3 regions of the Thalassospira sp. ABL2_045 genome follow, and region 2 is predicted to be linked to each of the others. Evidence: predicted binding sites of a transcription regulator. Region 2 holds the regulator's gene; each other region holds the start of a gene.
The links. The regulator LexA, encoded in region 2, represses DNA repair genes until DNA is damaged. The targets are predictions, from matches to a motif close to ATGTTCTANTTTGGTTC.
Positions count from the first base shown of each region.

Region 1: the regulator LexA is predicted to act here: its motif matches at 1,960-1,976, upstream of uvrA (excinuclease ABC subunit UvrA).
Region 3: the regulator LexA is predicted to act here: its motif matches at 5,467-5,483, upstream of recA (recombinase RecA).

Region 1 covers NZ_JBSWYV010000003.1:9,401-20,089, forward strand. Annotated here, with positions in the region: gene nagA (N-acetylglucosamine-6-phosphate deacetylase) at 1-538, shown strand, start outside; gene fbaA (class II fructose-bisphosphate aldolase) at 701-1,780, shown strand; gene uvrA (excinuclease ABC subunit UvrA) at 1,987-4,815, shown strand; gene ACXAIA_RS06030 (hypothetical protein) at 4,873-5,853, opposite strand; gene trmFO (methylenetetrahydrofolate--tRNA-(uracil(54)-C(5))-methyltransferase (FADH(2)-oxidizing) TrmFO) at 6,057-7,403, shown strand; gene ACXAIA_RS06040 (hypothetical protein) at 7,460-8,041, opposite strand; gene ACXAIA_RS06045 (phytoene/squalene synthase family protein) at 8,187-9,032, opposite strand; gene ACXAIA_RS06050 (mechanosensitive ion channel family protein) at 9,038-10,210, opposite strand; gene ACXAIA_RS06055 (NAD(P)-binding protein) at 10,319-10,689, shown strand, end outside.
Region 2 covers NZ_JBSWYV010000004.1:183,499-194,187, forward strand. Annotated here, with positions in the region: gene ACXAIA_RS08505 (divergent polysaccharide deacetylase family protein) at 1-689, opposite strand, end outside; gene ACXAIA_RS08510 (anthranilate synthase component II) at 962-1,534, shown strand; gene trpD (anthranilate phosphoribosyltransferase) at 1,581-2,615, shown strand; gene trpC (indole-3-glycerol phosphate synthase TrpC) at 2,612-3,409, shown strand; gene moaC (cyclic pyranopterin monophosphate synthase MoaC) at 3,406-3,906, shown strand; gene lexA (transcriptional repressor LexA) at 4,069-4,776, shown strand; gene ACXAIA_RS08535 (ComEC/Rec2 family competence protein) at 4,869-6,869, opposite strand; gene gltX (glutamate--tRNA ligase) at 7,149-8,555, shown strand; gene ACXAIA_RS08545 (citrate synthase) at 8,666-9,973, shown strand; gene ACXAIA_RS08550 (VOC family protein) at 10,081-10,521, opposite strand; gene lpxB (lipid-A-disaccharide synthase) at 10,597-10,689, opposite strand, start outside.
Region 3 covers NZ_JBSWYV010000009.1:96,720-107,408, reverse strand. Annotated here, with positions in the region: gene ACXAIA_RS13780 (substrate-binding periplasmic protein) at 1-448, shown strand, start outside; gene ACXAIA_RS13775 (hypothetical protein) at 864-1,355, shown strand; gene ACXAIA_RS13770 (hypothetical protein) at 1,683-2,273, shown strand; gene ACXAIA_RS13765 (hypothetical protein) at 2,602-3,327, shown strand; gene ACXAIA_RS13760 (DMT family transporter) at 3,550-4,449, shown strand; gene nikR (nickel-responsive transcriptional regulator NikR) at 4,533-5,012, shown strand; gene recA (recombinase RecA) at 5,623-6,696, shown strand; gene ACXAIA_RS13745 (NIPSNAP family protein) at 6,787-7,092, shown strand; gene ACXAIA_RS13740 (helix-turn-helix domain-containing protein) at 7,117-8,154, opposite strand; gene ACXAIA_RS13735 (alpha/beta hydrolase family protein) at 8,286-9,338, shown strand; gene ACXAIA_RS13730 (entericidin A/B family lipoprotein) at 9,566-9,706, shown strand; gene ACXAIA_RS13725 (DUF1328 domain-containing protein) at 9,808-9,984, shown strand; gene ACXAIA_RS13720 (entericidin A/B family lipoprotein) at 10,197-10,340, shown strand; gene ACXAIA_RS13715 (GNAT family N-acetyltransferase) at 10,327-10,689, shown strand, end outside.

The DNA.
Region 1 (10,689 bases), on a different contig from region 2:
CATGGCAGCGATCGACCAAGGTATGCAGGGTTTCACCCATCTGTTTAACGCCATGAGTCCCCTAACCCATCGCGAACCGGGTGTGGTCGGCGCTGCACTGTCTGATGACAACACTTGGTGCGGCCTGATTGCCGATGGCTTTCATGTTCATCCGTCCGTGATCAAGGTTGCCGTGCGTGCCAAAGCCAAGGGCAAAATGATGCTGGTGACGGATGCGATGCCGACGGTTGGTGCGGCTGAAAAGCGCTTTAGGCTGGGAGATGAGGAAATCATCGCTGTTGATGGGCGCTGTGCGCTTGCCGATGGCACATTGGCGGGCTCGGACCTCGATATGATTTCGGCAGTGCGCAATTGCATGGAAATGGCCGAGATCGGGCTTGATGAAACCCTGCGCATGGCGTCGCTTTACCCGGCGGAGTTTCTCGGGCTCGATGATGTTCTTGGCCGATTGGCGCCGGGCTATCAGGCCGATATGATCTTGTTTGATGATCAGTTCAATGTGACGCGAAGCTGGATCAGGGGCGCACAATCGACATAGTTCTTGGGAAACGCGATATTTTCCGAAAGTCTATGATGGAAAGCCTTGACCTGAGAGAGCATTTAGAAGATGCATTGGGCTCTGTAACAGTTTGTATGCAGGATCCTCAGGAGATTTTGCTGTTTATCTGTTTTTACTCTGACCCCCAGGAGGAGTACCCACATGCCTTCCGTTAAACCCGGTGTTGTTACCGGTGCCGCCTACCGCGAACTCGTTGCTGCCTGCAAGCAGGACGGTTACGCCCTTCCCGCCGTCAATATTACCTCATCAAGCACAATGAACGCGGCCCTTGAAGCTGCTGCAAATGCCGGTTCTGATATCATTATTCAGCTGTCGAATGGTGGTGCGCAGTTCTTCGCCGGCAAGGGCATCAAGGATGCTGCAACCGCGCGCGTTTTGGGCGCTGTTTCTGCTGCCCGCCATGCGCAGCTTCTCGCCGAGCATTACGGCGTTGCTGTTGTCATGCATACCGACCACGCGAACCGCAAGTTCGTGCCGTGGGTCGATGAAATGCTGAAATGGAGCGAAAAGGCCTATGCCGAAACCGGCAAGGCGCTTTACAGCTCCCACATGCTTGATCTTTCCGAAGAGTCCGTTGAAGACAACCTGGCAACTTGCGAGACCTTCCTCAAACGGATGGCGGCCATCGAAATGAGCCTTGAGATCGAACTGGGCGTTACCGGCGGTGAAGAAGACGGTATCGGTCAGGAACTTGATACCTCGGTCGAAGAAATCGATCCGCGCCTGTACACTCGCCCGGAAGAAGTTGAAGAAGCCTATCGTCGTCTTTCCCCGCTAGGTCACTTCTCTGTCGCGGCCGCATTTGGTAACGTGCACGGCGTTTACAAGCCGGGCAACGTCAAGCTCCGCCCGGAAATCCTTCTCGAAAGCCAGAAATATGTTGCCGAGAAACATGGTCTTGGTGACCGTCCGCTCGACTTCGTGTTCCATGGTGGTTCCGGTTCGGAAAAAGAGAAAATCGAAGAAGCCGTCAGCTATGGCTGCTTCAAAATGAATATCGATACCGATACCCAGTTCGCCTATGCCCGTCCGGTCGGCGAATATGTCGAAGCCAATGATCGTGCTTTCAAGTATCAGGTCGATCCGGAAACCGATCAGCCTTACAAAAAGCAATACGATCCGCGCGTCTGGATCCGTGAAGCGGAACTTTCGATGGCAGCCCGCCTCGAAGAAGCTTTCAAGGACCTTGGCGCAACCGGTCGCTCGGTTACCAAAGGCTAAGCTAGAAAAATCTGACCTTTCCGGTCACAGGATTTATGAAGCCCGCCGGCCTTGTTCGGCGGGCTTTTTCGTGGCTCCATCGTGCACGGGATTGTTAATTGCCGATCTCCTGACAAATACTGACAGGAACTGTCAGGGGTGCGCTTGCGTATAGCGTTTGGCTCCTCTATACACTTTCCGAACAATTCAGGAACAAAAGGCCCGACATGCTGACGAAAATTTCGGTTCGCGGTGCGAAAGAACACAATCTTCAGAACATTGATGTGGAAATGCCGCGCGATTCCCTTGTGGTGATTACCGGCCTGTCGGGGTCTGGCAAGAGCTCGCTCGCGTTTGACACCATCTATGCCGAAGGCCAGCGCCGCTATGTCGAAAGCCTGTCGGCCTATGCGCGCCAGTTCCTTGAGCTGATGCAAAAGCCCGATGTTGAATATATCGACGGTCTGTCGCCGGCGATTTCCATCGAACAGAAAACGACATCGAAAAATCCGCGTTCCACCGTCGGCACGGTGACCGAGATTTATGACTATATGCGTCTTCTCTGGGCACGTGTTGGTATCCCCTATTCGCCGGCGACCGGCCTTCCGATTGTCAGCCAGACCGTGTCACAGATGGTTGACCGGGTTATGGAAATGGATGAAGGCACGCGCCTTTATCTTCTTGCCCCGATCGTGCGTGGGCGCAAAGGCGAATATAAAAAGGAACTGCGTGAATTGCGTGCGCGCGGTTTCCAGCGTGTCAAAATCGATGGTGAGATGTATGACATCGATGAAGCACCGGAACTTAACAAGAAGCTCAAACACGACATTTCCGTCGTGGTTGACCGCCTGATCGTCAAGGAAGGCATTTCAACCCGATTGGCAGACAGTTTCGAGACCGCGCTTGAGCTCACCGACGGCATCGTTCTGACCGAGGATGCCAAAACCGGCGACACCACCGTGTTTTCGGCAAAGTTCGCCTGCCCGGTTTCCGGCTTTACCATCGAGGAAATCGAGCCGCGTCTGTTTTCGTTCAACAACCCGTTTGGCGCCTGCCCGGCCTGTGATGGCCTGGGCACCCAGATGGAGTTTGATCCGATGCTGGTCGTGCCTGATGAAAGCAAGACGCTTGAGGACGGGGCTGTTGCGCCCTGGGCCAGCACGACATCGAAATATTACCTGCAGACCCTGAAGTCGGTTGCCAAGCATTTCGGGTTCAAGACCAATGTTGCGTGGGAAAAACTGCCTAAGAAGGCGCAGGACATCATCCTTCATGGTTCCGGTGACGAGGAAGTCACGGTGACCTATGACGATGGTTCGCGCAGCTACAAGGTTTCCCGCCCATTCGAAGGCGTCATTCCCAATATGTCGCGTCGCTGGCGCGAAACCGATAGCCAGTGGGCCCGTGATGAGCTGTCAAAATATCAGATGGTGTCGAACTGCCCTACCTGTTCGGGCAAACGCCTGAAGCCGGAAGCACTGGCCGTCAAGGTTGATGGTTGTGACATCTCGCAGGTGACCGACCTTTCGATTGCCAAGGCTGGTGACTGGTTCCTTGCCCTTGAAGGCAAGCTGAACGAGAAAGAAACCGAGATCGCGCGCCGTATCCTGCGCGAAATCAATGATCGCCTGCGCTTCCTGCGCGATGTCGGTTTGGATTATCTTTCAATGTCGCGCACATCCGGCACGCTATCGGGCGGTGAAAGCCAGCGCATCCGTCTGGCATCCCAGATCGGGTCTGGCCTGACAGGCGTTCTCTATGTGCTTGATGAACCGTCGATCGGCCTGCATCAGCGCGACAATGACCGCCTGCTTGAGACCCTCAAACGTCTGCGTGATCTTGGCAACACGGTTCTTGTCGTTGAACATGACGAGGACGCCATTCGTGCCGCCGACTATGTGATTGATATGGGCCCGGGTGCCGGTATTCATGGCGGACGCATTGTTGCCGAAGGCACGCCGGAACAGATCCAGCAGAACCCGGACAGCCTGACGGGCAAATACCTTGTGGGCGTTGAGCAGATTGCGGTTCCAAAGGAACGCCGCAAGGGCAATGGCAAGGCGATCACCATCAAGGGTGCGACGGCCAACAACCTGCAGGGCATTGATGTCGACTTCCCGTTGGGTAAATTCATCTGCGTCACCGGGGTTTCCGGTGGCGGCAAATCAAGCCTTGTGATTGAAACGCTGTATAAGGCGCTGGCCAAGCGAATGCACAATGCACGTCATCATCCGGGTGCACATGACGAGATCAAAGGTGTCGAACTGATCGACAAGATCATTGATATCGACCAAAGCCCGATTGGCCGAACCCCGCGTTCGAACCCAGTGACCTATACCGGCGCCTTTACCCCGATCCGTGAATGGTTCGCGCAATTGCCAGAGGCCAAAACACGCGGTTACAAGCCCGGTCGGTTCTCGTTTAACGTCAAGGGTGGGCGTTGCGAAGCCTGCCAGGGCGATGGCGTGATCAAGATCGAAATGCACTTCCTGCCCGACGTTTATGTCGAATGCGATCAGTGTAAAGGCCATCGCTATAATCGTGAAACGCTGGAAATATCGTTTAAAGGCAAATCGATATCCGATGTCCTTGATATGACAGTCGAAGAAGGTGCGGATTTCTTCAAGGCCGTACCATCGATCCGCGACAAGATGGAAACCCTCAAACAGGTCGGCCTTTCCTATATCCATCTGGGGCAACAGGCGACGACCCTGTCCGGTGGTGAAGCCCAGCGTGTAAAGCTCGCCAAGGAACTGTCAAAACGTGCTACGGGTCGCACCATCTATATCCTTGATGAACCGACGACGGGCCTGCATTTCCATGATATTCGCAAGCTTCTGGAAGTGCTGCACACCCTTGTTGATCAGGGCAATACGGTGGTTGTGATTGAACATAACCTGGATGTCATCAAAACCGCCGACTGGATCATTGATATCGGTCCCGAAGGTGGCGATGGCGGCGGCCATCTGGTTGGCACCGGGACACCAGAAGACATCATGGGCAATAAGCGCAGCTATACCGGACGTTACCTGAAACGCCATTTGGGTCTGGAATAAACCAAAAGGGCAGCTTCGAGCTGCCCTTCTTTGTTTCAGGACTGGTTTCAGCCACGCCTAGCCTGAATGCGTGACCCGGTCCTCGACCCGTTTGACCAGTGCTGTGCTCAGCCGCTCACTAAATCCGGACAGGAAGGCAAAGACCAGAACGATCGAAATCTGTTGACCCGCGGCAGCTGACTGACTTAGCTGGTCAAGGTCGTCAATCTTGTGCAGCTCATCAAGCGGGATCGGTAGCATCCCTGCCCTGAGCGCCAAAAGCACGATGATCGCAAAACAGAACCCCATGCAAGGCCGGAAAAGGAAATTGAAGAACACAGAGGCCGGTTCCATTTCATCCCACGGCACATCCTTGCCAAGCCGCATCATCATGCTGGTCAGCGCACCGATTGCGCCAAAACTGCCCACGACAAACAACAAGTCATAGCTAAACCCAAATACCTTGCCACTGCCCGTACTGATGATGTTATCGACCTGAACAAACAGCAACACGGCAAAAACGAGCACAATTGGCGACAGCGCCAAAGCCAGGGCGGCAATCCGCAGGCTTTTGTTAAACGCCTTTTCGACCGGATTGGCCGGTGGCAGAAGTTTCGGTTTTTCTTTCTGTTCATGTTTCAGGTCATGCAGATATCCCTGCACAAAGCCATCCCGTCCCTGATTAAGCGCGAGAAGCATAATGATGGCATCGGATTGCTTGCGGTCCTGTAGTGCCGCGTTTTCGGCATCGTCCTCCTCGCGCCACCATCTCAGGAAAGCACGAATAACCATCGAAGATCGCCACCCTTGCCGCGTGGCAACCACATATTCGATCATGCCTTCAATATCGGCCGGACCAACCACGCCCTCGCCCAAGCCGCCGAACGGAAAACCAAGCCGACGCTCTTTGGGTTCGGTTTTGTCATCTGCATCTTCGCTTTCAGGCTCTTCACGCACCTCGATGCACTCCACATCAATGACGTGTCTTCGACGCGGCACAAGGCCGATCACCGGACAATGGGTGGGTTCGTAACCATAGGGATGATGCGGGTAACTCATGATGCCATCTTCGCGTTATCGGGACAGAACGGCTCTGGCTTCTAAGACGCGATGGATGTGGTGTTGTGAAAATATTTGTCCTGCCTGGCGCGATGTGAACTTGTTTGCTGATCTTGCAGTGCAATTGACTTGAAATCTGCCCCCTTGCACCGCTATGTGTGTGCCACGTTATCAAAACCCACTCTGGCAAGGAGTTCGCACACGTGAATACGGTCAAACCTGTTCATATTATCGGCGCCGGTCTGGCAGGCAGTGAAGCCGCCTGGCAATTGGCAGAAGCCGGTGTGCCCGTCATTATCCATGAAATGCGCCCGACGCGTCCGACCGATGCGCATCACACGGACAAGTGTGCCGAACTGGTCTGTTCGAACTCGTTCCGTTCTGACGACAAGGAATACAATGCCGTCGGTCTGATCCATGATGAAATGCGCCGTGCCGGATCGATCATCATGCGCTGTGCCGATCAGCATAAGGTACCCGCTGGCGGTGCACTGGCTGTCGACCGCGAAGGTTTTTCCGAAGCCGTCACGAACGCGCTTGAAAACCATCCACTGATTACGATGGAACGCGGCGAAATTGATGGCCTGCCGCCCGAAGAATGGGAACAGACCATCATCGCAACCGGGCCGTTGACTTCTGGCGCGTTGGCGGATGCTATCCGCAAGGCCACTGGCGAGGAAAGCCTTGCCTTCTTTGATGCCATTGCGCCGATTGTGTATAAGGACAGCATCGATTTCGACAAGGCATGGTTCCAGTCGCGCTATGACAAGGGCGATGGTAAGGATTACATCAATTGCCCGATGTATGAAGACGAATATAACCGCTTCATCGACGCCCTGATTGACGGCGAAAAAACCGAATTCAAGGAATGGGAAAAAGACACCCCCTATTTCGATGGGTGCCTTCCGATCGAGGTCATGGCCGAACGCGGCCGGGAAACCTTGCGCCATGGCCCGATGAAGCCGGTTGGCCTGACCAACCCTCACAATCCGACGCAAAAGCCGCGCGCGATCGTTCAGCTGCGTCAGGACAACGCCCTTGGCACGCTTTACAACATGGTCGGGTTCCAGACCAAACTGAAATACGGCGCACAGGTCGACGTTTTCCGCACTATTCCGGGCCTTGAAAACGCTGAATTTGCCCGTCTGGGTGGCATTCACCGCAATACGTTCCTGAATTCGCCACGTCTTCTGGATGGTACGCTGCGCCTGAAATCACGTCCGGACCTGCGCTTTGCTGGTCAGATTACGGGCTGCGAAGGCTATGTTGAAAGTGCGGCCGTTGGTCTTATGGTCGGTCGGTTTACGGCGGCGGAAAAAGCCGGCAAGGAAATCGCGGCCCCGCCGCTTGCAACCGCCATGGGCGCCCTTTTGAACCACATCACTGGTGGCGCGGATGAAAGCACGTTCCAGCCGATGAATGTAAATTTCGGCCTGTTTCCCGATCTTGAACTGACAAAGCGCGTCAAAGGTCGCGATCGCAAGAAACTCTATACCGACCGGGCGATCCCGCTATTCGATGAATGGTTGGGTGCTGTGTCGAATGCTTAAAACAACAAAAGCCGCATCACATCAGATGCGGCTTTTTCTTTGAACATCACGCGCGATCAGTACGGATCGGATTGGCGGGTCAGCTCGCCGGTAACATCGCGAATTTGTTCACCATCGCGGAAACGGCGAAAGACCAGATCAAGGTTGCCCTCTTCATCAAGCGTGCGCTTGTAGACCTGCATCTCATACCCGCCTTCATCATTGATATAGAGCGCATGAATGGTCAGTGTCTTGCCAACGATCCGGGCCCAGAAGAACGGTTCGCCTTTGAGCGGGTCATTGGGAACACGCTTGCCAAACAGGCCCGAACGCATCGCACTGCCATAAATATCGGCCCGTTCCGTTGCATAGAACTCGACATCCAGCGATACGGTTTTTTCACGGCCATCGGGCTTATGGATGACGGTAGACCAGTCAACGACAAAACCGCGTTCGGTCTTTTCAATAACGACATCAAGATCACGCGCCTGAAGCTCGTTCTCGGCATGTTCGATGGTTGTCCCGTGATAAGAGCCTACAAAAGGATCAATGCTGGCCGCACGAGCCGTCGAAAAGGAAATCGCAAACAGGCATAGGCCGGAAAGAAGCACAAGGCCATCAAACCATCGCATCCGTGTCAGTGAGATCGAATTTGCCATGCCGGTCCTCTTCTCAGGTTCGTCCTGTGTTGCGCCCAATTTCAAAGCCTTATCAACGCTATCATGGACAGTTCGATGCTGTCCTGACCTTTGTCCTCACATTAAGAGATATTTTTGTGATTCTTATGTGGCAAGCCACATGCAATCAATATCTCTTGAGCATGCCGTTTAACGTTAAACGCAAGCTGGCCGGGCGTGCCAAACCAAACTCAGCGGAAAACGGATCAAAATCGGCCTTTGCCAGTTTGCGCAGATATCCATCGGCCAGAACGACCGGCAATGCGGCTGCATGGGCCGTTTTTGGCAAGGCACGGCGATGTTTGCGGGCTTCATGGATCCGGTCACGCGCAAGCTTCGCCAAATCGCTGATGAAATCGCGGATTTCCTGCTTGGTACGAAATTCGAACACATCACCCTGGGCAACTTCGTGATGGTCCATCCGGTCCTTTGGCAGATATAGCCGTTTCGAACGCCCGTGGAAAACAATGGCGCGCATGATGCCGACCAACCCATAGGCATTGCCGGCAAGACGTGCGGCATGTTCGGCATCCTCACCCTTTGCCCCGAGAAGTCTTGATGCAAGGACACTCACCTTCCCTGATGTCTGATCGATATAACGATCAAGCTCCTGCTGCGTGGCGGGTTGACGATCTTCCAGATCAAATTCACGGGCGGCCACGATGGCTTCAAGGTCGGCAACATCAAGCTGACCGTTCTTGACTAATTCGGCGAGTGGTTCGACGACTTCGTGTTTGCGCACTTGCCCCTCGCCCAGTTCGGTCAGGGTGTCACGCCACCATTGCAGGCGGATATGGCCCAGCATGACTTCACTAACCATCTCGCGGGTTTTGGAGACTTCCTGATTAAAGGCATAGAGTGTGAACAGGGATTCGCGTTTTTCCGGTGCCGCAAACAGCGCGCACAGGAACCGGTCCCGATCATGGCGCCGGACATAGTCGGCACAATGGGAAAGCTTGGGCGTATCGGTCATCTATCCTATCCGATCTTACGTTCAGAACGTTGATCGTCATTCGGGCTGTTGGTGAGTTCCGGCATGCTTTCGACATATAGCGATTGTGACGGGAAGGCGAAAGCCGCCCCTTCTTCTTCGACAATGCGCTTGAAAGCAATGATGTGGCGATTGCGGATGTCACGCCAGGTCACCCAGTCCGTGGTGGTCGTGAAGTAGTAAAGGTCGATATTGATCGAGCTGGCACCAAAGTCCGAAAAATGGACCATCTGGGCAACATCGATCTGCGCGACATCATCATCATTTTTCAGGAAGTCACGCAGCTTGTCGACGATGGCTTCCATTTGTTTGGCTGTTGTGCGGTATTCAAGACCGATCACCATCTTGATCCGGCGATGGGTCATGCGCGACCAGTTGATCACCGGGGAATCGACAATCTGGGCATTGGGCATCGTGACCAGCGCCTTGGCAAAGGTGCGCACCTTGGTGGCCCGCAAACCAACGACTTCGACCGTTCCTTCAAAATGCGGCGTTTCGATCCAGTCGCCGCGCTTATAGAGGTTATCGGCAAAAATCGTCAGGCCGCCAAAGATATTGGCAACAGAGTCCTTGGCCGCCAATGCGACCGCCATCCCGGCCAGACCAAGGCCACCGAGGAAGGCGGAAACATCAATCCCCCAGTTTTCGAGAATGATGACGCCGCCAATAACGACAATGAGCGTCTTCACACCCCGAATAAAGAACTGTCGCAGATCGTCACCAAGACCGGCCCCAAAGCGCCCAACGAGCCGATTAAGTGAAACCCCCAAGGGTTCAACGGCCCTAAACAGCGCCCAGAAGATGCAAAACGCCGCAGCAACAGAGATTGCCTCGACGACAACAGCATCGACTTCTTCAGGCAGAGACAGCACTTCGGTCGCGAAATAGGCGCCCAGCAACATGAAAAGCGCCTGTAACGGCAGCGCAAAGGCATCAAGGACCTTGGCCATCATGCTTTGCGAGCGTTGCTGTGCAACCCGGCGCAATATGCCAAGGGCACCACGCACCAGAACACGCTTGAAGATAAAGAACACCACCAGCACCAGAAGCGCGCCGATCAGTCTTCCGATCTCTCCGCCGCCAAGCATATCGACCCATGAATTCATGTGGCCGATTACCTCTTCGTTGAGGTTGTCCAGTTCGGTCGTGATTTCACCCATGGCTTGTAAGCTGTTCTGATGTTAAGGTTATTGCGACTTCTGACATGCTGCGACTTTGTAGCACATCGTTCTCTGGCCTTTGTATAGCAACTAAATTGGCTCAGGCATATGGCATCATTTGCGTCGGGAAGCTTACACGTTATTGGAGGCGGCCTTGCCGGATCGGCACTGGCGACCTGCATGGCCGAAGACGGCTTTAACGTGACGCTTTATGACGAAGCAGAGCCATTTGAAAGCCGTTGGACACGCGGGATGCAAACAGCACCCGAAAGTTATAAAACGGCCGAGCCCGAAATATTTTATGACCCGCTAGGTCAAGTGGCAGATTTTTTCGCGCGGTACCCGGAAGTCCCCAACAAACTGATCAGACCCGCCCATTGCGTGATGGGATTAAAACGTGGGCGGCGCAAACCCGCCATCGTGTCCCTTGATCGGGGTGTTTCACGCGCCTTGATTTCCCGCCGGATCGGCTTTGCCGC
Region 2 (10,689 bases):
CGCGCCGCATTGACCTGTGGCTGCAAGTTACGTGCATAAGGCAGATAGGAAATCGTGATCGGGCCTGGCAGCTCGACCGTGCGGGCAGTGCGCGGCTGATCAAGGCCGGCATCATCAATCACAATCGCAATTACCGGCTTGTCGCCGGTATCCTGTGTCAGGGCGGCATATTTTCGCCACGGCTGATCCATGGCGGCAACCGACGAACCTGGCACATCACTGCCACTGTCACCCGGAAGGATATCACCCCCTTGGGTAGGCTTGCGGGATGCAGGTGCCGGGACATAGTCCGTCAGGCCTGGTTCACCCTGCCCGATCTGTCCCTTTGATGCGCCGGCACCGTCATTCTCGCCAACGAGATATCCCGTGCGTCCGCGCTCGGAAACCGATGCGTTGTCTGACAGGGTGTAATCCTTGCGCAGCATCGGGGTCGGTTCGGGGTCAGCCAGCGCATAATTTGGTGCGCCCTGATCCGAAGCACGGCCAATTTCATCGGACGCGCGATCAAGTTCAAGCATGCTGCCGACCGCAATGATCGCCGATAACGTACCCGCAACAAAGGCCCCGCCCAGCATCAGGCGACCAATGCCACCCGTTTTCTTTTTCGGAGCGGTCTTTTTACGGTTGGATTTCTTGGGTGCCGCCTTTTTACGGCTGGCGGTCGTTGCCCGGGTTGCCCGGCGTGCCACGCTGTGGTCTCCAGTATTCGTTTGCTGGGATGCTCGTAGCGGCTGTTTCGTTGATTGAACAGCCCCTTCCCATATGGTGATTATACACCGATCCTGTCGGTGGTTCTTTTGATCTTTTTAAAACGGCTCTGGTTAGCGCACGGTTAAAGGATTACACCTCGCGTGATCAAAGACTCGCCAGAGGCTAAAAAAGCCTTGCTCTGCTTCTGCTTGACGTAAATACAATGGCGTTTATTCTCTGCCGACCTTAATGTGCGTGAGCCTGCTTTTTTATGTATCTCCTCATCGATAATTACGACAGTTTCACATTCAATCTGTGGCACTATCTGCGCGAACTCGGCCCCGAGGTCGAAGTGCGCCGCAATGATGAGGTCAGCGTTGAAGAAGCGCTCGCACTTAACCCCGAAGGCATTGTGATTTCGCCGGGTCCCTGTGACCCGGAACGGGCCGGTATTTGCCTTGATCTGATCAAGGCGGCGGCTGGCAAGGTCAAGTTGCTTGGTGTGTGTCTTGGTCATCAATCGATTGGCCAGGCATTTGGCGGCAAGGTCATCCGCGCCCCCGAATGCATGCATGGCAAGACCGATGCGATGACCCATTCCGGACAAAGCGTCTTTGCAAGCCTTCCCAGCCCGTTTGAAGCCACCCGTTATCATTCATTGGTGATTGAACGCGAAACTTTGCCCGACAGCCTTGAAATCACCGCCCAAAGCGGAGATGGTCTGATTATGGGCGTGCGTCACAAAACCCATCAGATTCATGGTGTTCAGTTCCATCCCGAAAGCATCGCTTCGGAACATGGACACGCCCTATTGAAGAATTTTATCGACTATACCAGTGCCTGACCGATAGTGCCCAACACGCACTGGACCGCAAACCAAGGAAGACCCGATGTCGACTGATCATGATCTGAAGCCAATTCTGGCCAAAGTCGCAGATGGCGAAAAACTGACCGAAAGCATGGCCGAAGGCGCCTTTAACGTGCTGATGTCCGGTCAGGCGACGCCGTCGCAGATGGGGGCTTTCCTGATGGGGTTGCGCCTGCGCGGTGAAACCATTGATGAAATCACCGGGGCGGCGCGTGTCATGCGCGAAAAGGCCACCGGCATCGTTGCCCCGGAAAATGCGGTTGATACCTGCGGCACGGGCGGTGATGGCAGCGGCACCTATAACATCTCGACCGGGGCGGCCATTGTGGCAGCCGCCGCTGGCGCAACCGTTGCCAAACACGGCAACCGTGCGGCGTCGTCAAAATCCGGTTCTGCGGACGTTTTGATGGCGCTTGGTGTCAATCTTGATGCCGATATGAAGCTTCTCGAAAAGGCGCTGAAAAAGATCAATCTTTGCTTCATGATGGCCACCCGCCATCATTCGGCGATGCGCCACGTCATGCCGACCCGTGTTGAAATGGGCACGCGAACGATCTTTAACCTGCTCGGCCCACTTGCCAACCCGGCCAAAACCAAACGTCAGGTTCTCGGTGTCTTTGGCAAACAGTGGGTTGAACCGATTGCCCATGTGCTGAACCGTCTGGGGTCGGTCCATGCCTGGGTAGTGCATGGTCATAGCGGCCTTGATGAAATCTCGACCACCGGCCCGACCTTTGTCGCCGAGGTCAAGGATGGCACCGTCACCACCTTTGAAATCAATCCAAGCGATTTCGGTCTTGAAACCGCAACGCTTGACGATCTCAAAGGCGGCGATGCCGACGAGAATGCCAAGGCGATTACGGACCTGCTCGCCGCCAAGAAAGGCCCCTATCGCGATATCGTTCTGATGAATGCCGGTGCGGTCCTTGTGGTGACCGGCATTGCCAGCGATCTGGCGGATGGTATCAAAAAGGCCGCCGACGCGATTGATAGCGGCAAGGCTGCCGAGACCCTTCAGGGCCTTGTAGACATTACGAACGAAGGAAACGCGGCGTGAGCGACGTACTGACCAAAATCTGCAACGACAAGCGCGATCATGTCGCGGCCTGCAAGACGCGCAAGACCCCTGGCGCGCTTGAGGCAGAGGCAAAAGAACAGTCCGCACCGCGTGGCTTCATCAATGCGCTTGAAACCAGTGTTGCTGATGGCCGTTATGGCCTGATTGCCGAAATCAAGAAGGCATCACCGTCCAAGGGCCTGATCCGCGCAGACTTCAATCCGCCGGAACTGGCCAAGGCCTATCAGGCTGGCGGGGCAAGCTGCCTGTCGGTTCTGACCGACATCCCCTATTTCCAGGGCGATGACAGCTATCTGGTCGCCGCCCGTGCAGCCGTCGACCTTCCGGCCCTTCGCAAGGATTTCATAATCGATCCCTATCAGGTGACAGAGGCGCGTGCGCTTGGCGCTGACTGCATCCTTCTGATCATGGCAGCCCTTGAAGACAGCCTTGCGGCCGAACTTGAAGATGCCGCGCACAGCCTTGGCATGGACGTCCTGATCGAGGTGCACAATGCCCCGGAACTTGAACGTGCGCTCAAGCTGAAATCGCGTTTGCTCGGCATCAACAACCGCAACCTCAAAACCATGGAAACCAGCCTTACGACGACCGAGGAACTGGCAAGCATGGTCGGTGATGACCGTTTGCTGGTCGCGGAAAGCGGCCTGTTCACCCCGGACGATCTCGCCCGCATGGCAAAGGTCGGCGCGCAGTGCTTCCTGATCGGTGAAAGCCTGATGCGTCAGGACGACGTCACCACCGCCACCCGTAACCTGCTCGGCCTTGCGGCCTGACCCATACTGGACCGAAAATGGCAGACAAGCTTTCCCATATTGATGCCGGTGGCAATGCGGTGATGGTCGATATTTCGGCCAAGGCGGAAACTGCGCGCATCGCGATTGCCAAAGCCCGGGTTCTGATGTCTTCGGAAACGGCCAAGCTGATTGCGGATCGCGGCCATAAAAAGGGTGATGTTCTTGGCATCGCCCAGCTTGCCGGGATCATGGGCGCGAAAAAGACCCCCGATCTGATCCCGCTCTGTCATCCCCTGCCCCTGACCTCGGTCACGGTCGACCTTGAGCTTGCGGAAGATGCCGACGCAGTCGATATCACCGCCACCTGCAAGACAACCGGCAAGACTGGTGTCGAGATGGAGGCCCTCACCGCGGCATCAGTTTCAGCACTGACGGTTTTTGACATGTGCAAGGCGGTTGATAAAAGTATGAGGATTACCGATCTGCGGGTCACCCGGAAAGAAGGTGGTAAGTCGGGGACCTTTACGGCGGACTAACATCCTGTCCTGTTTCACGGCCTACTATTCACATTTTTTGAAGGATTGCCGCGATTATTCGGTTTTTGCGTTTAATCGCACAGACCCGCTTGACCCGCGAAAAGAACTAAAGTAGAACATTCGTGTATCCTTTTTGTTCTTTTTACAGGTTCGGGAAATATCATGCTGACGCGCAAGCAATATGAGTTGCTGGTCTATATAGACAATTACCTTCGCGATCACGGGATTTCGCCCTCTTTCGATGAAATGAAAGAGGCCCTGAACCTTAAATCCAAATCCGGCATTCATCGCCTGATTACAGGCCTTGAGGAACGCGGTTTCATCCGCCGCCTTGCCCATCGGGCGCGTGCACTGGAAGTCGTGCGCCTGCCTGAAAATAACGAGGATGACACGCCCGACACGCCCAACAACGTGACATCCATCGCCAGTGCGCGAAAGGCCCCGCATCGGCCCGCGACTGTGCCAACCGCCTTCTCTGAGGCCGGGGAATCCATTGGGTTGCCGCTTTATGGCCGGATTGCTGCGGGTACGCCGATCGAGGCGCTTCGCGATCAAAGCACCATGGTGCAGGTCCCGGCCGCCCTGCTCGGCACCGGCGATCACTATGCCCTTGAAGTTTCTGGTGATTCGATGGTCGAGGCCGGCATTCTTGATGGCGACACGGTTCTGATCCAGCGTTGCGAGCAGGCTCATGACGGCACCATTGTCGTCGCCCTTGTCGACGACGCCGAGGCCACCCTGAAGCGCCTGAAACGTGGCCGCGGTGAAGTGCTGCTTGAACCCGCCAATGCACGCTATGAAACCCGCGCCCTGTCGCCGGACCGGGTGCAAATCCAGGGCCGTCTGGTCGGGCTGCTGCGTCAATACTGATTGCTTGCCTGCATTTTAAAGATCAAACGCCCGGTGCTTTTGCCCGGGCGTTTTTCTTTTTTAACGGTTATAGTTGGGGCCAACGTGGGCACCTAGCGCCCTGCTCTACTGCCAATGATGATCCAGGGCCAATTGCCGCTGTCTTCGCGCACTGTTTTGATTGTCGTTTGATTGTCCGGGCTTGTCGGCAGTTTGACGGCCACACCGCCCTGCCACCACAGCACATCATCATCAATCACCATACGCGCCCCAGACACCTGACAGCTGTTAGGCAGATCGGTTTGTTGGTTGACGACGATATCGGCATTGCGACAGGCATAAAACGGATTGGTGATGCGGCTGGCGACAATTATCTGCGCAGGAATGCCGTCCACACTGACAGCAACCCTGCAGGGATCACTTTGGCACGCCTGAACGCGCCGTGTTGCCTGTTCCGGGCGAATGCCAAAGCGGTTCATCCAGATATCTTTCTGAAAACCATTCAGCCGGGAGGATGTGTGCAGGATACCGGCATCCGGATTATAGATTGCAAAGCTTTCACGGTCCCCCGAGATCAGAATTTCAGGTTCCTGATGGGTTATCTGAAAAATGAAGACTGCCGCGATCACAGGGAGTACCGGGAGGATCATCAACTTGTCGCGCCAGATAACAATCCATGCCAGTGCGAGCAACCCCAAAGCGACCGCCAACATATCAAGACCCGCGACATACCAAAGCCCCCAGTTTTGGGCCGCGACCAGATCAGCGGTTTCGAGAAGCACTGTCAGTCCAGGCTTCATCGCCGCCAAGGACAGGCCGGATAATCCAAGCGGAATCAGCGCCAGCGTCGCAACGATCCAAGGCATCACCCAGAAGGCCATTACCGGAATGGCGATCAGATTGGCCAAAACGCCAAGCATGGAAATGCGCCCAAAATGGTAGCCGATGATCGGGGCGGTCACGGCCGTCACAATCAGGCTGGTCAGAAGCAAACCGGCAAGATAAAGACCACCTCGCTCATACCAGGACAACATCCCTTGTCGGTCAAGCCAACGCCGCCCCGGCCCGTCATAAAAGGCGACAAGCGCGCCAACGGCGGCAAAAGACAACTGGAAACTTGCCCCCAGCACGGCATCAGGCCGCAGGAGCAGCACCACAATGGCTGCTACCCCGACCAGCCGAAGTGAGATCGCACGGCGATCCAAAAGCAATGCCAACCAGACGACGAGCAACATGACAAAGGCACGCTGGGTCGGAATGGTGGCGCCGGACAAGCCCAGATAAACAAGACCCGCCAGCATCGCAGCCATCGCCGCCCATTTCTTGATCGGATAACGCAGGGCAATCGCCGGAATGGCGGCCAGTCCGAAGCGGATCAGGAAAAACACCGTCCCGCAGAGCAATCCCATATGCAAACCGGAAATCGCCAGCAGATGCGCGAGACCGGATTTTCGAAGGTTATCGGCAATTTCCGGGGTGACTTCGCCGCGCTCCCCAATGATCAGCGCCTTCGCAATTCCGGCTTCCGGTCCGCGCATTTCATTGCTGATTGTGGCGGATATATATTGACGTGCTCTTTCAACATAAACCAACAAGGCATTGTTATTTAAAGCATTATCACGCTTTAAAACTTCGAACTGCCGCCCGAACACAAACCCGGATGCGCCAATATCGCTGAAATAGAGGTTGCGCGAAAAATCGGGATCCCCGGGGACGGATGGCGAACGCAGTGGAAAGAGCCGCACGCTTGCACGGATCTGATCACCAATCGCAAGCACACTATCACCCAGAAAACTGAGCCGGACATTCCAGTTCAATTGATCGCTTGGAATGCCTTCAATTTCCGATGGCTTAACAGTTGCGCGGATCCGCCCATTGCGTGGTTCCAGCCCGACAATGGTGCCGGTGACCTCCGTCGCATAAAGCGTTTTTGTTGGAATATTATCAGGGCCGAGTTCGGTATGAACCGCACTTGTCAAAGCCCCGAAAGCCATACTGGCAAGCAGCTGAAAGACAAAGGCCATGATTGCAATGCGCCGCGACATCCAGAATGCGCAGGCCAAAAGAATCACGGCCAGACCAATCTGACCGGCACCAATGCGCGCGGGGAGCAAGAAATACGCTGCACAGCCCAACCCAAAGAGTATAACGGAGCTTAGAAACCACTTATTTCTTTGGCTTGCAACAACAAAATTAATTTGCGAGAGAACATTCGCAAATATTTGAATTAATTGAATTTTACCTGCCGCCCTACGACGAATGTCCAATAGCCCGCCCGCCGCATTGTTTCTATCTAACATCCGCTGTGGTGCAACAGCGTGTCATTTGTGTTATAGCCTGCACGCCAAAAGTCCCCAGGACAAGCGACAACATCCAAATAACGGATAGATTGAATGACGGTTGTTACCCGTTTCGCCCCGTCTCCGACCGGGTTTCTACATATCGGCGGCGCACGCACCGCACTTTATAACTGGCTTTATGCCAAACATACCGGTGGCAAGTTCCTGCTCCGGATCGAGGATACCGACCGTGAACGTTCAACGCCCGAGGCCGTAGAGGCCATTTTTGACGGCTTGAACTGGCTTGGCCTGACCGCCGACGAAGAACCGACTTTCCAGTTTTCTCGTCGCGACCGCCATGCAGAAGTCGCGCAACAGCTCCTTAATGCCGGGAAAGCCTACTATTGCTATTGCTCGCCAGAAGAGCTGACGGCCATGCGCGAGAAAGCCCGCGCAGAAGGCCGTCCGATGAAATATGACGGCACCTGGCGTGATCGTGATCCATCCGAAGCGCCCGAGGGTGTCAAACCTGTTGTGCGCGTAAAGGCGCCGCAGAAAGGTGGTGCAGTGATCAATGATCAGGTACAGGGTGAAGTTCGTGTCGGTAACGAGCAGCTTGACGATTATGTCATTTTGCGCGGAGACGGTACGCCAACCTATATGCTTTCGGTGGTGGTTGATGACCATGATATGGGTGTTACCAACGTTATTCGTGGTGATGATCACCTGACCAACGCGTTCCGCCAGAAAGTCATTTATGACGCCATGGGCTGGGATGTTCCGAGCTTTGCGCATATCCCGCTTATCCATGGTCCGGATGGTGCAAAACTGTCCAAACGTCATGGTGCACTTGGTGTTGACGCCTATCGCGATGAGATGGGTTTCCTGCCCGAAGCGATCAATAACTATCTTCTGCGTCTTGGCTGGGGCCATGGCGATGATGAGGTTATTTCGACCGAGCAGGCAATCGAATGGTTTGACATTACCGATGTCGGCAAAGGTGCGGCGCGCTTTGATTTCGCGAAGCTGACCAACCTTAATGGCATCTACCTGCGTCAGGCCGATGACAAGCGCCTTGTTGAGGAGATCGCACCGCTGATTGCCAAGAAAATTGGCGTCGACGGTCTTGATGCATCGCAAAAAGAAATCTTGATCAACGGCATGGCAGGCCTTAAAGAAAGGGCCAAGACTCTCACCGAGCTCGCCGACTCTTCGGCCTTCTACGTTACTGACGGCGTCAAGTCCGTTAACGAGAAAGCCCAGTCCCTGATTGATGGTGCACCTGAAGGTCTGTTCAAGGAACTGGCCAACAGCCTGGAAGCGCTTGATAGCTGGACGGAAGAGGACGTTGACGCAAGTGTTCGTGCCATCGCCGAGAAGTTCGAGTTAAAGCTTGGCAAAGTTGCGCAGCCCTTGCGGGCGGTGCTTACAGGCTCCAACTCTTCACCAGGCATCTTCGAAGTAATGATTGTGCTTGGCAAGACACAAACGCTGAAACGCATTCGCCATTTTGATGCATAACAACAGCGAATTAAGAAAAACTAATAACCCGTTTGCGCTTTGTGCGCCGCAGCATTATGCTGCACACAACTTGAAACCGTGTTCGTTCAAACAGGGAAGGAAAAATAGTCATGGCATCTAATTCCAAGACTTCCCACACCGTGACAATGACCGACAATGCCACTGGCAAGTCGTTCGAGATGCCGGTGCTTGAGGGTAGCGTAGGCCCGTCTGTCATCGACATTCGCAAGCTTTATGCAGAAACCGGATACTTCACTTATGACCCGGGTTTCACTTCGACCGGCTCCTGCCAGTCCGAACTGACCTACATTGATGGCGACGTTGGTATCCTGCGTCACCGTGGTTATGCAATTGACGAGCTCGCAGAGAATGCCGACTTCCTCGAAGTCTGCCATCTGCTGCTTTACGGTGAGCTGCCGAACGCCACCGAGAAAAGCCAGTTCGAAAACGACATCACCATGCACACCATGGTCCACGAACAGATGCGCAACTTCTATAACGGCTTCCGCCGTGACGCGCATCCGATGGCCATCATGGTTGGTGTTATCGGTGCAATGTCTGCATTCTACCATGACAGCACCGACATCAATGACCCGCAGCAGCGCATGATTTCGGCATATCGCCTGATTGCAAAAATGCCGACGATTGCTGCGATGGCATACAAATATTCGATCGGTCAGCCGTTCCGTTACCCGAACAACAAACTTGGTTATGCAGAAAACTTCCTGCAGATGATGTTCGGCAACCCATGCGAAGACTACGAAGTCAATCCGGTTCTGGCCAAGGCAATGGATCGTATCCTGATCTTGCATGCCGACCACGAACAGAATGCTTCGACCTCGACCGTTCGTCTGGCCGGTTCTTCGGGTGCGAACCCGTTCGCATGTATTGCTGCTGGTATCGCATCCCTTTGGGGTCCGGCACATGGTGGCGCGAACGAAGCTGTTCTGAAGATGCTCAACGAAATCGGCGATGTGAAAAACATTCCGGAATTCGTTGCAAAAGCAAAAGACAAGAACGATCCGTTCCGTCTGATGGGCTTTGGTCACCGCGTTTACAAAAACTACGATCCGCGCGCCAAGGTCATGCAGGAAACCTGCCACGAAGTTCTCAAGGAACTCAACATTCAGGATCCGCTGCTTGACGTTGCCCAGGAACTGGAACGCATCGCACGTGAAGACGAGTACTTCATCGAGAAGAAACTCTATCCGAACGTCGACTTCTATTCGGGCATCATCTTCAAGGCGATGGGCATCCCGGTCAGCATGTTCACCGTGCTGTTCGCTGTTGCACGTACCGTTGGCTGGATTTCCCAGTGGAAAGAGATGATCGAAGATCCGTCGCAGAAAATCGGTCGTCCGCGTCAGCTGTTCACCGGCATCGAAGAACGTCCGTTCGTTCCGGTCAACAAGCGCTAAGTCGCTTCGACAAACACCAGACAAAAGAAAAGGCCCGGATTTTCCCGGGCCTTTTTTATGTTTCAGGGCAGGTTTCCCCCTGCCCCGCAAAACTTACATTTGCACGCTTACCAGCTGCCGGTGTTTTCCATGCTGGCCCAGGGCTCTGCCGGGGCAAGGTTGTCACCCTTTTGCAGGAATTCGATGGAGATGCCATCCGGGGAGCGCACAAACGCCATACGGCCGTCGCGCGGCGGGCGGTTGATGGTCACACCCGCATCCATCAGTTTCTGGCAAGTGGCATAGATGTCGTCAACTTCATAGGCCAGATGCCCGAAGTTACGGCCACCCGAATAGCTTTCCGGGTCCCAGTTATAGGTCAATTCAAGCTCAGGAGCCTTGACGGATTTGGCACTTTCGACATCTGCCGGTGGTGCAAGATAAATCAGGGTGAAACGGCCCTGCTCGCTCTCGATGCGGCGGGTCTCTTGCATCCCAAGAAGGTCACAATAGAACTTCATCGACTCATCGACATTCTCGACACGTACCATCGTGTGCAGGTAGCGCATAACATGGTCTCCGTTATGAAGTGATCAATGCGAAGAACCTAATTGCAATGGGGTTTTGACGCCACCCGTAACAGGTTATTTTTTGGCGATGATTTTCAAAATCTGATCGGCGGCCTTCTCACTGGGCGGGCGATCGCCAAACCCGAGCAAGGTACAGGCCTTATCAAA
Region 3 (10,689 bases), on a different contig from region 2:
CCGGATTGACGGTGTTTTTGCCGGACGCAATGACCTGCCGACCCTCTCACAGGTATCTCTGGTGCGCGGAGATGTTCTTTTGGGATCACTTGATGGCTATCTGATTATACGCGAAGGGCCGGTTGAAAGTATTGGGGATCTCAATGGCGAACTCCTTGGTGTGCCGCTTGGCGCGTCATGGTGCCACAAGCTGGTGAAACTCTATCCCAATGTCGTGGAAGTGCCGCGTGGGGCCTTGATGCTCCCGGAAATGCTGGCCGAAGGGCGCATTGATGCCATGCTGCTTGATGCCTATTCGCTTGCGCTGTCCGGGGGCGTGCCGGACGGGTACAAGGCTGTATCGGTGGATCATTTCGACGTGCACAGTTGGCTAAAGGCAGAGCACGCGGACCTCAAACCGCAATTTGACCGCGGCACCAGCGCCTATATTAAAGCAATTGGTCATTAAACGGTACAGTGTGGGATTAACCCATGCCTATCCGTTGGACCTACACGAACCCCATCACTGGCCCTAGACCTTTGATTGGTGTGAGCTTATCGTTTCCCGTAACGGATCAGACAGGTCCCACAAAACAGGACTTGCAGATCAATCGCAAGCCGACTTTCTCGGGATGCGGTCATTCAACAAAACGTTGATGCCGAGGGGGCCAGAAATGGTGTTATTTCTGTCGCGCGGGTTTGCCAAAACCTGTGTGTTTACTACGATTTTTTTTGTTGCCATTTTGCAGTCTTTCCGGTTGTTGCCTTCCGCCAGTGCAGATGAACAATGCCTTCGCATTGCCATACCCGAAATTTACAGTGATCAGCAAAAACTCGACCTGTATCAACAGGTAATGAAGGATGCGGGACTATGCGTCCGTCCAATGGTGTTGCCGCAAATTCGTGCGATTGCCGCGTTGGGTTCGGGCCAAGTTGATGGTGTCTTTGCCGCCAAGAATGACCTACCGGACATGGCAAAGGTCGCCATGGTTTCCGGTGAAGTTCTGCTTGGTTCGCTTGCCGGCTATCTGGTCGTGAGCGAGGGCCCGATCGAAAGTTTTTCTGATCTCAGTAACGAGGTTCTTGGCATGCCCCTTGGGGCGACATGGTTTGCCGATATTGTCGAAGGTTATGCCAATGTCGTCAAAGTGCCGCGTGGTACGGGGATGTTACAGCAAATGCTCGCCGAAGGGCGGATTGACGCCATATTGGCAGATGCCTATTCATTGGACGTTACCGGTGGTGTGCCTGAAGGCTATAAGGCTATTCAAGTTGATCATTTCGATGTGCATAGCTGGCTCAAGGTAGAGTTTGCCGATCTACGTCCACAGTTTGATAAGGGAACCAGTGCCTATATGGCTGTGGTTAATCGTTGACCTGTTCCATTTTTCGGCGCAGAAACCCTCTGGACTCACGCGAAGCTGTCAATTGGCCCTAGCGAATTGGTGCGCTTGGCGATAACGTCTAAAGTAACGGGTCATCAAGATCCGAACAAATCACTTGCAGATCAATCGCAAGCCGACTTTCCCGGGATGCGGTCATTCAACAAAACGTTGATGCCGTGGGGGCCTGAAATGGTGTTCTTTCTTTCGCGCGGGTTCGCCAGGACCTGCGTTTTTGCAACGATATGTGTCGTTGCGCTTTTCCTTTCTTTCAGTCTGTTGCCAGCTGCGAAGGCAGGGCAGGCGTGTCTTCGGATCGCCTTGCCGGAATCCGCCAGTGGCCCGGTTGGTCCGGATGTGTATCGCGCGATGATGCGTGACGCCGGATTGTGCGTCGAGCCAATGCCGATGCCCCATGCACGGGCCTTTATGGCGATGCGCTATAACAAGATTGATGGTGTGTTCGCGATGCTCGAAGAGTTCGAGCAAAACGTCGGCACGCCCGTGGTGAAGGGATCGGTTCTTGTCGGCGCCCCGGACGGGGTTCTGGTCATCAAGCGTGATGGCCCCCGCAGTGTTTCTGAACTGAGTACCGAGGAGATTGGCGTCTGGCTGGGGGCTGCCTGGTCAGAGAACCTTCTGGCAGATTATGAACATGCTGTTCGGGTGCCGGGCGGTCCCAGGATGATGTACGCAATGCTGTCGAAAGGGCGTCTTGATGGCATGTTACTGAATGCCTTTTCACTTGGCGTTCAGGGGGGCGTGCCAGATGGGTTTGTGTCGATCCCGGTGACAAAGCTTGCGGTCTATAGCTGGCTTCGCGCAGAGCATGCGGGTCTTTTGGCAAAGTTTGATATCGGCACGGCCCATTATCGCGAAAAAATTCTCGCCTGGCACAATCAGGCCTCGTAAGGGCGTCAATACACTCAGGTCGGGTTGGTGCTGTGTCGCACCTTTTCGCGTTCTGAGACGTAAGGAAATTTCAGGCACCAGCTTATGAAGTCGTGCTGATTTTTGGCACACCAAAATGTTGTATCGCGACCTATACGTTTGCCTTCTGTAAAGCGGGAACCGGGGCTTGCAGCGCCTTTTCGATTACGCTTATAGTTTTGATAACGGCAAAAGCCGAAACCAAAAAACAATGAAGATGACCTGACCGCAAATAATGACGGCAGGCACACAGGAAGGTTAAGCAACATGTCTCGCAATGACGGGCCAATGTTGCCTTGGGGGTGATACTATGGCGCTTCGCAAGCCAACTGCGATCGTTCGGTCGTGTATGTATGCTGTCATTTTGTTGGCAGCGGTGATCCTTTCATTCGAACTACTGCCATCGGCAAAGGCAGACGAGCAAGTCTGTCTCAAGATCGCGCTTCCGGAAATGGCCGATCATGATCGATCTGCCGAACGCTATCGCGCGGCCATGGCCGAGGCCGGATTGTGCGTGCAACCGGTCTGGTTGCCGAACAAACGCACGGCCGTTTCATTGAAACGCGGTGAAATTGATGGGGTGTTTGCCAGCGTCGATACCATTCAACAGTCGGCCGGTGTGCCGCTTGTGGCTGGTGGTGTCGTTGTCGGGCGCCCCAAAAGCCTTCTGATTACGGCTGATGAAACCGTCCAGGCGCTCAGTGATCTTAAGGACAAGGAAATCGGTGTTTGGCTTGGTGATGAGCGCGGCGAACAGGACCTTGTTGGCTTTGCAGATGTCGTAACGGTGCCGGGTGGGGCGGGGATGATGTTGCGCATGCTGCGCCATGGTCGGCTGGACGGGCTTCTGATTGATGATTTCTCGCTCAATCAGACCGAAGGCATCCCGGAAGGCTATCGCACCATCGAGCTTGCAACCCACACAGCCTATAGCTGGCTGCGCAAGGAATACGAGGCGCTGCTTCCGAAATTCAATCGTGGCACGGATATCTTTCGCGCATCCCTTGATGACCAAAGGCCGCAAAACAAGTCCTGACGTCGGGGCACTGCGCGACATCAAGCAGCACAGCTGTGCACATTGCGTTTCCAATCATCCGTAATGCCGGGCACCGCGCGTGTGCGCGCATGCAATAAAAGCAATTGCAAACCATCCCGAATTTGCGCTGTATGAGTGAATGGGTCGCGCCACCACCACCACGACCCTGAAACCCAACCGGCTCTGAAGCCGGACAGATAAACAATTTTGGAAACGCGCCCCATGATCCCCCTGTTTGGCGAGGCCGCCGCCTTTACTGCTGCGCTCTGCTGGGCGAGCTCCAGCATGATTTTCTCCAATGTCGGTGGAAAGGCTGGCGCGCAGACTGTCAATCGCGGGCGTCTGGCCTGCTCTATCTTTTGTTTGACACTCCTGCATTGGGTGCTTGAAGGACAGCCTTGGCCCAATTCCGTGACATGGGAGCAGCTTGGCTGGTTGTCGCTGTCATCGGTCTTGGGGCTGGTGATTGGCGATGCCTTGTTGTTTCAGGCCTTTGTGATCATTGGAGCACGTCTGTCGATGCTTCTGATGTCGACCGTGCCGATCATGGGTACGGTGTTGGCGTGGCTGTTGTTTGACGAAACCCTTCGTCCGGTTGAAATCGCCGGTATTGCCTGTGGTGTTGGCGGGATTCTGATCGTCATTCTCGGCAAAAAGGGACGCCCGGTCGGGCTGGTGGGGCGCGATTACCTGATGGGCATTCTGTTTGGATTTGGTGGGGCGATTGGACAGGTGGCCAATCTGATTACCGCCAAATATGCCCTGATTGACGGATATTCGGCGCTGTCGGCCAGCTGGATCAGAACGCTGGTTGCGGTTATCGCGATGTGGGGGCTTGCCGTCATCATGGGACGTGTGCGCCGAACGGTCATGGCCTGCATTGCGCCAGATGTTGGCAAGTGGCTCCTGCTTGGTGCGTTTATCGGGCCTGCGGTGGGCGTGTGGCTTTCAATGCTGGCCGTTCAGAATGCCAATGTCGGCATTGCCTCGACCCTGATGGCATTGCCGCCGGTTTTGCTGATTGTCTATGAAGGTTTGATCATGCGCAGACCGGTCGGCTTGCAGGCGGTGGCGGGGACCTGTTTGGCCTTTGGCGGGGTAGCCTTGCTGTTTTTGAACTAGCTCTCATGCGCTCTGCCCTTTTGACTTTTTCCTCAATCGGTTAGACTTCGGGCAATAGCACACCAGAAGATCAGGATAACGCCATGACCCGTGTAACAGTTTCCATCGAAGACGATCTGATGGAGGCCTTTGACGCCTTTCTCGATCGGCGTGGTTACACCAACCGGTCCGAGGGGTTTCGCGATCTGATCCGTGAGAAGCTTCAAAACACCAAGCTTGAAGAAAATGCCGACGGCGTCGGGATCGCGGTTTTGAACTATGTTTATGATCACGAGGAACGCATGCTGGCATCACGCCTGATGAGCACCCAGCACGAGCACCATAACCTGACGGTTTCAACGGTGCATTTCCACATTGATCATGACACCTGCCTCGAGAGCGTGACCTTGCGTGGGAGGCTGTCGGAAATTCGGGCGTTCGCGGACAAGGTTCTGGCCCAGCCCGGCGTGCGCCACGGGCAGCTTTATTCCGTCCCCGGTGAGTTGCATGTCGAAACCCACCATCACGGCGATGAACATCACGGGCATGCGCACAAGCACGAACACCTGAAAATCACCACCTGACGGCCCTGTTGACTGGGGCTGGCGGCAAGGCAACGGCTGGACGATCTGGTTGGGGATAAAATGTCGGGAGGGAGCCGCCCCGAGATACCCTGCGATGGCTCTTAAAATCGCAAGGCATTTGACAGCTGTCCCTCCCATCCCCTGAGGGATACGCGTTGGGACGCGATGACGAGATCATATCGCCTGCTTGCTGAAATACAATGTGCCGAGAGTCCAAATTAATGTGCAGTGCGTCCAGATACCTCTGACGCACATTTTTCGGTTAGCAGTTTGGGGGGGCTGTTATCACGCGGATTGCTATCCCCATGATCGGGCAGGCCGGTTGCGCAATGGCTGCTCGCCCGGACTTTAGCCTTCCATAATCAGCCATCATCTTGGGGCGGCGGTTTGGAGCGCCTTTCTTTGGCGGGCATAAAAATGAGAACAAACTTGCAACATCGGAAATTTTGTGAGAATGTTCGCATTATGTTCTCAAGTGTTTTGTCGGCAGGAACACAGTGGCAGGCTGTGACACAGGCAAAACAATCTAGCGGTGGCGTTCCGCATTTAGGTCCGGGGAACCGCCTGCGTTGCATCAAACCCGGCCCTGTGGAATAAGAGAGTTCGAGCAATGATTCAGACCGCGCTGCATTTGGTGGATAAGGATACTATGGATAAGCAGAAGGCACTCGAAGCCGCCCTTGGGCAAATCGAACGGGCATTTGGCAAGGGCTCGATCATGAAGCTGGGCCAGCGCGAAAATGCCGTTGATATTTCAGCAATTTCGACCGGTTCGCTGGGCCTTGATATCGGCCTTGGCATTGGCGGTCTTCCGCGTGGCCGTATCATCGAAATCTATGGTCCGGAAAGTTCGGGTAAAACCACACTTGCGCTCCATACCGTTGCCGAAGCGCAGAAAGCCGGTGGTACCTGCGCCTTTGTCGATGCCGAGCACGCGCTTGATCCGAGCTACGCCCGCAAACTGGGGGTAAACACCGACGAGCTGCTGATTTCCCAGCCTGACGCTGGGGAGCAGGCGCTTGAAATCGCCGACACGCTGGTGCGTTCCGGTGCGATTGATGTTCTGGTCGTCGATTCGGTTGCGGCCCTTGTGCCGCGTGCGGAACTCGAAGGTGAGATGGGCGATACCCATGTTGGTCTTCAGGCCCGCCTGATGAGCCAGGCGCTGCGTAAACTGACAAGCTCCGTTGCGCGGTCGAACTGCATGGTCATCTTCATCAACCAGATCCGTATGAAGATCGGTGTGATGTTTGGCAGCCCGGAAACCACCACCGGTGGTAACGCGCTGAAATTCTATGCCTCTGTCCGTCTTGATATCCGCCGTATCGGCCAGATCAAGGATCGTGACGAGGTCGTGGGCAACCAGACGCGCGTCAAGGTCGTCAAAAACAAGATGGCGCCGCCCTTTAAGCAGGTCGAATTTGACATCATGTATGGCGAAGGTGTCTCCAAGATGGGTGAAATCCTTGATCTTGGCGTCAAGGCCGGCATCGTCGAGAAATCCGGTTCCTGGTTCTCCTATAACTCGACCCGTATCGGTCAGGGTCGTGAGAACGCCAAGAACTTCCTGCGCGAGAACCCGGAAATGACCCAGGAGATCGAAAACAGCATTCGCGAGAGTGCCGGTCTGATCGCCGAAGCCATGACCAATATGAGCGAAGACAATCCGGTCAATGACGATTGATCTGAATGATCTTGCAAAATAATCTCAAAAGGCGGGATGCTGAAACATCCCGCCTTTTTTGTTCGCGATCCTTATGACGGAGCTCTTATCGTGGTCACGTGCTATCTGAAATACATCATCGACAGTCACAAGGTTCCTGAATTTGAAGCCTATGCCAAACGCTGGATTCCGATCGTTAACCGTATGGGCGGAACCCATCATGGTTACTTTTTGCCGCATGAAGGGGCGAGCAACGTCGCATACGCGTTGTTCAGCTTCCCGAGCCTTGCCGACTACGAGGATTACCGCAACCGCATGGCAGGTGACACCGAATGCCAGGACGTCTTCGAGATGGAAGCGCGTAATCGCAGCATCATCTCTTATGAACGCAGCTTCATGCGCCCGGTTCTGGACTGATCGGTCTTTGCGGGGTTCCTGACATCAATGCCCGGTGCCTTTTTGCTGCTGCCACTGGCTGGGGGTTTTGCCGGTAATGCGCAGGAATTCCCGATTAAAATTCGATTTGGTGTTAAAGCCACTGTTCAGCATGGTGTTGGTGACATTCTCGCCGGCATCAAGTGCGCGGCAGGCATGATCAATCCGGTATTTGTTGATATAGCGTGATACGTTTTCACCTGTCGCCGCGTTGATCGCAGTTGAAACCTGTTTGAGCGGATAACCCAGCCGCCGCGCGATACGCGCCAGCGTCAAATCAGGATCAAGATAGAGCTTTTCGCGATTTATCAGCATTTCGAGTTGCGCCATGATTTCCGCGACCGGAATGTCGGGGGCGGGCCTTGTGTCTTCGGGGGCGAGGTTGGCCCTTGTGCCTGCGTCCTGTGTTGCATCATCTTCTTCGCGCGCAACGGCAATGGCGGGCGACAGGGCCAGCAACCCGATGGCAAGCAGGGCGACAGATGAAAACACACTCAGGATAATACCCGGCGCGTTGTCGGCCCCCATTTGCAAGGCAACGGAAATCAGGGCGTCACTGATGGCCGAGATGATCAGGGCAATCGCAATCACCCGCCAGATCAAGGCCGGCACCGGACCGGATGCCAGACGCGTATGGGCCAGATCATTGCCTTGACGGTGCAGCGCCAGAAGAATGGCAAGTCCGTAACCCACGAACAATCCGCCAAGCAGTGCGTCAATCAGCATCGGTGCAAAAAGTACAATACCGGTCATGAGCGCCGGGGCGGCAATATGCCAGATGTCGCTGGCGTGAAGACGCGGCCGCACACCACCTTCGAGAAAGGCGATCCAGGCCAGGGCCGGGATTACGGATGCGGTGATCGGCTGCACGAGACGGAGCTCCAGAAAGCCGTAGTAATGCACCAGCGACACTGTGATGCTTTGAACCGCACAGCCGAGTAAAAGCGCGCCCAATAGCGGCGATGTCTTTTCAAACAGCACGGCCCGGACAAACAAGAAAGCCAGCAGCAGGGCAACAATCAACGGAACGGGCAGGGCGATCATGGTGGCAGCGTTATCCAGACAGAAATGTCCCAAAACCGGTTTTGCACGTCCTTAAACCGGTTTGAGGACGCCAGAACCCGCAAGGCAGATGCAATTTGATACCCGTGAAACTTAGAACACGGATTGAAATCATGAAACACGTAACTTCTGCACTTGCGATTGCCTTTGGCCTTGTCCTTGGTCTGTCATCCAACCCGGTTCATGCGGGCAAGGACCTTGCCGGATATGATCGATTTGATGTTGATGCGGCCCATCGTTCGCGCCCGATTGCCGCATCAATCTGGTATCCCGCCGATACGGTTATCTATCGCGCCCCGGTCAATCAAAGCGCGCTTTGGAAAAGCACGAATGCCTATATCGGGGCGGCGGTGGAACCGGGCAAGCATCCGTTGATTTTGTTGTCACATGGATCGGGCGGGAATATGGATGCGATTGGTTGGCTTTCCTCCGAACTGGCCCTGCGTGGGGCGATGGTTCTTGCGGTCAACCATCCCGGCAGCACATCAGGCGATTCATCACCGCGCCGCCTGGCAGAGCTTGGTCAGCGCGCCAAGGACCTGCATGCCGCCCTTGATCAGCTTCTCTCACACCCGGAATTCGAACCCTATATCGATACCGACCGTATCTCTGCGGCGGGTTTTTCACTGGGCGGGGCGACGGTGCTTAACCTTGCGGGTTTGCGGTTTGATCGTGATGCCTATCGCGATTATTGCCAGCAGTTTGGCACGACGGTTCAGGATTGTGCCTTTTTGCAAAAGGGCGGCGTGCATCTTGATCACCTGCCCGCCGATTTTGAAGCCGGGTCGAAGGATACCCGCATTTTAAAGTTCATCGCGATTGAGCCCGGCATGACCTTTGCGGTGAATGACGCCAGCCTTGCTGATACCGATCCCGATTTGTTGTTTATCCGCCTGGGGCGTAAACATGGCTGGAAGGCGGCCGACGTCACGGAAACCGGAAGCAACCTTTTGGGTAAATTGGATGACCCATCCTATGCGGTCTTTGCCCCGGCCAATCATCTCACCTTCCTTGGCGAATGTAATCCGGGGGCGGCCGAGCTTTTGGCAGAAATGGATGATGATCCGATCTGTTCGGACCCCGAAGGCACCGACCGTGTCGTTATCCATCAACAGATCATTGAGGAAATCAGTCGCTATCTCGCGCTCGACCCAAAAGCGTGGTGAAGGGACCCCATAGCCCTGATAAAGATGCTGGGGATCGGGAAGGATCCCCCCCGCATCTGCACGTGCCCCAAAATGATCATGATTGGGAAAAGGCCCCGGAAAACTGCGCCTTTCCAAAGGGTTGTCTTGATAAAAATCGCACATTGAAAGGAATGTGGCGGAACAATTCCCGGTTGTCGTCGTTTAAAACCCTGTGAGCATCGACAAGAGCAAACAGGAGAAACATCATGTCGAACACGATGAAGAAACTTTTCGCGATCCTGATGATTTCGGGCATGGGTCTTGGCCTTGCTGCCTGTGAGACCGCCGAAGGCTTTGGCGAAGACGTCGAAGATGCCGGTGAAGCCATTCAGGACGAAGCTGATTGATAAGTTTGTCCTTACTTATGGCGCTGACAGACCATTTGGCTGCGCCTGAATAACTCGCGCCGATGGTGTGTCAGCGCACACCGAAAAAAGGAGATAATAACATGTTAGGTTGGGCTGTATTTTGTTTGATCCTGGCACTGATCGCTGCCGTTCTCGGCTTTGGCGGACTTGCCGGGGCGTTCGTTGGCTTTGCAAAGATCTTGTTCTTTGTCTTTATCGCGCTGTTTGTGATTTCCCTTGTGGTCAACGCATTCCGCGGCCGTCGTCCGCCCGTCTGATTAAGCCATCTGATCAAGCCATTCTAAAAATGGCGATACGAGCAAACATGTAAAAGAGGGACGCCATTTCGGCGTCCTTTTTTGCGTTCGGGCCCAAATAACGCGTCGCGATAACAGTTGCACGCGTGTCGTGGGCAGGCCAGAATATTGCGATAAACAACAAGATGGGCGCGACGCCCGTTATTTGGACTTGAATGGAGCATCTCGCAAAGATGGAAACGATCACAAAGCGTCTTCTCGCCGTTCTGATGGTTCTTGGTTTTGGTCTCGCCCTTGGTGCCTGCGAAACTGCCGAAGGCTTCGGACGTGATATGGAAAATCTTGGCAAGACGATTCAGGACAGTGCAAACGACTAGTCCGGGCACTTTTCACCTTCAAACAGACCGCCTTGCACTGTCTTTTGCCAGACAGGCCGACATCCCGGATCTTTATGCCTTCCTTGGTGATCGTGATGCGATGCGCTTCACCCATTGCGATGAAAGCTTTGCTGCGTGCCGCAAACGCGTTCTAGTCCATGAATGGTTCCGGCGCCGCGACGGATTTGCCCCCTGGGTTATACGACTGCGCGAAACCAATGACATTATCGGCTGGGGCGGGCTTTATAATGATCCGTTCGACCCCGGCTGGGGGCCAGAGCTTGGTTATTACCTCGCGCCAACGGCCTGGGGGCAGGGCTTTGGCCGGGAGCTCGCCAATGGGGCGCTT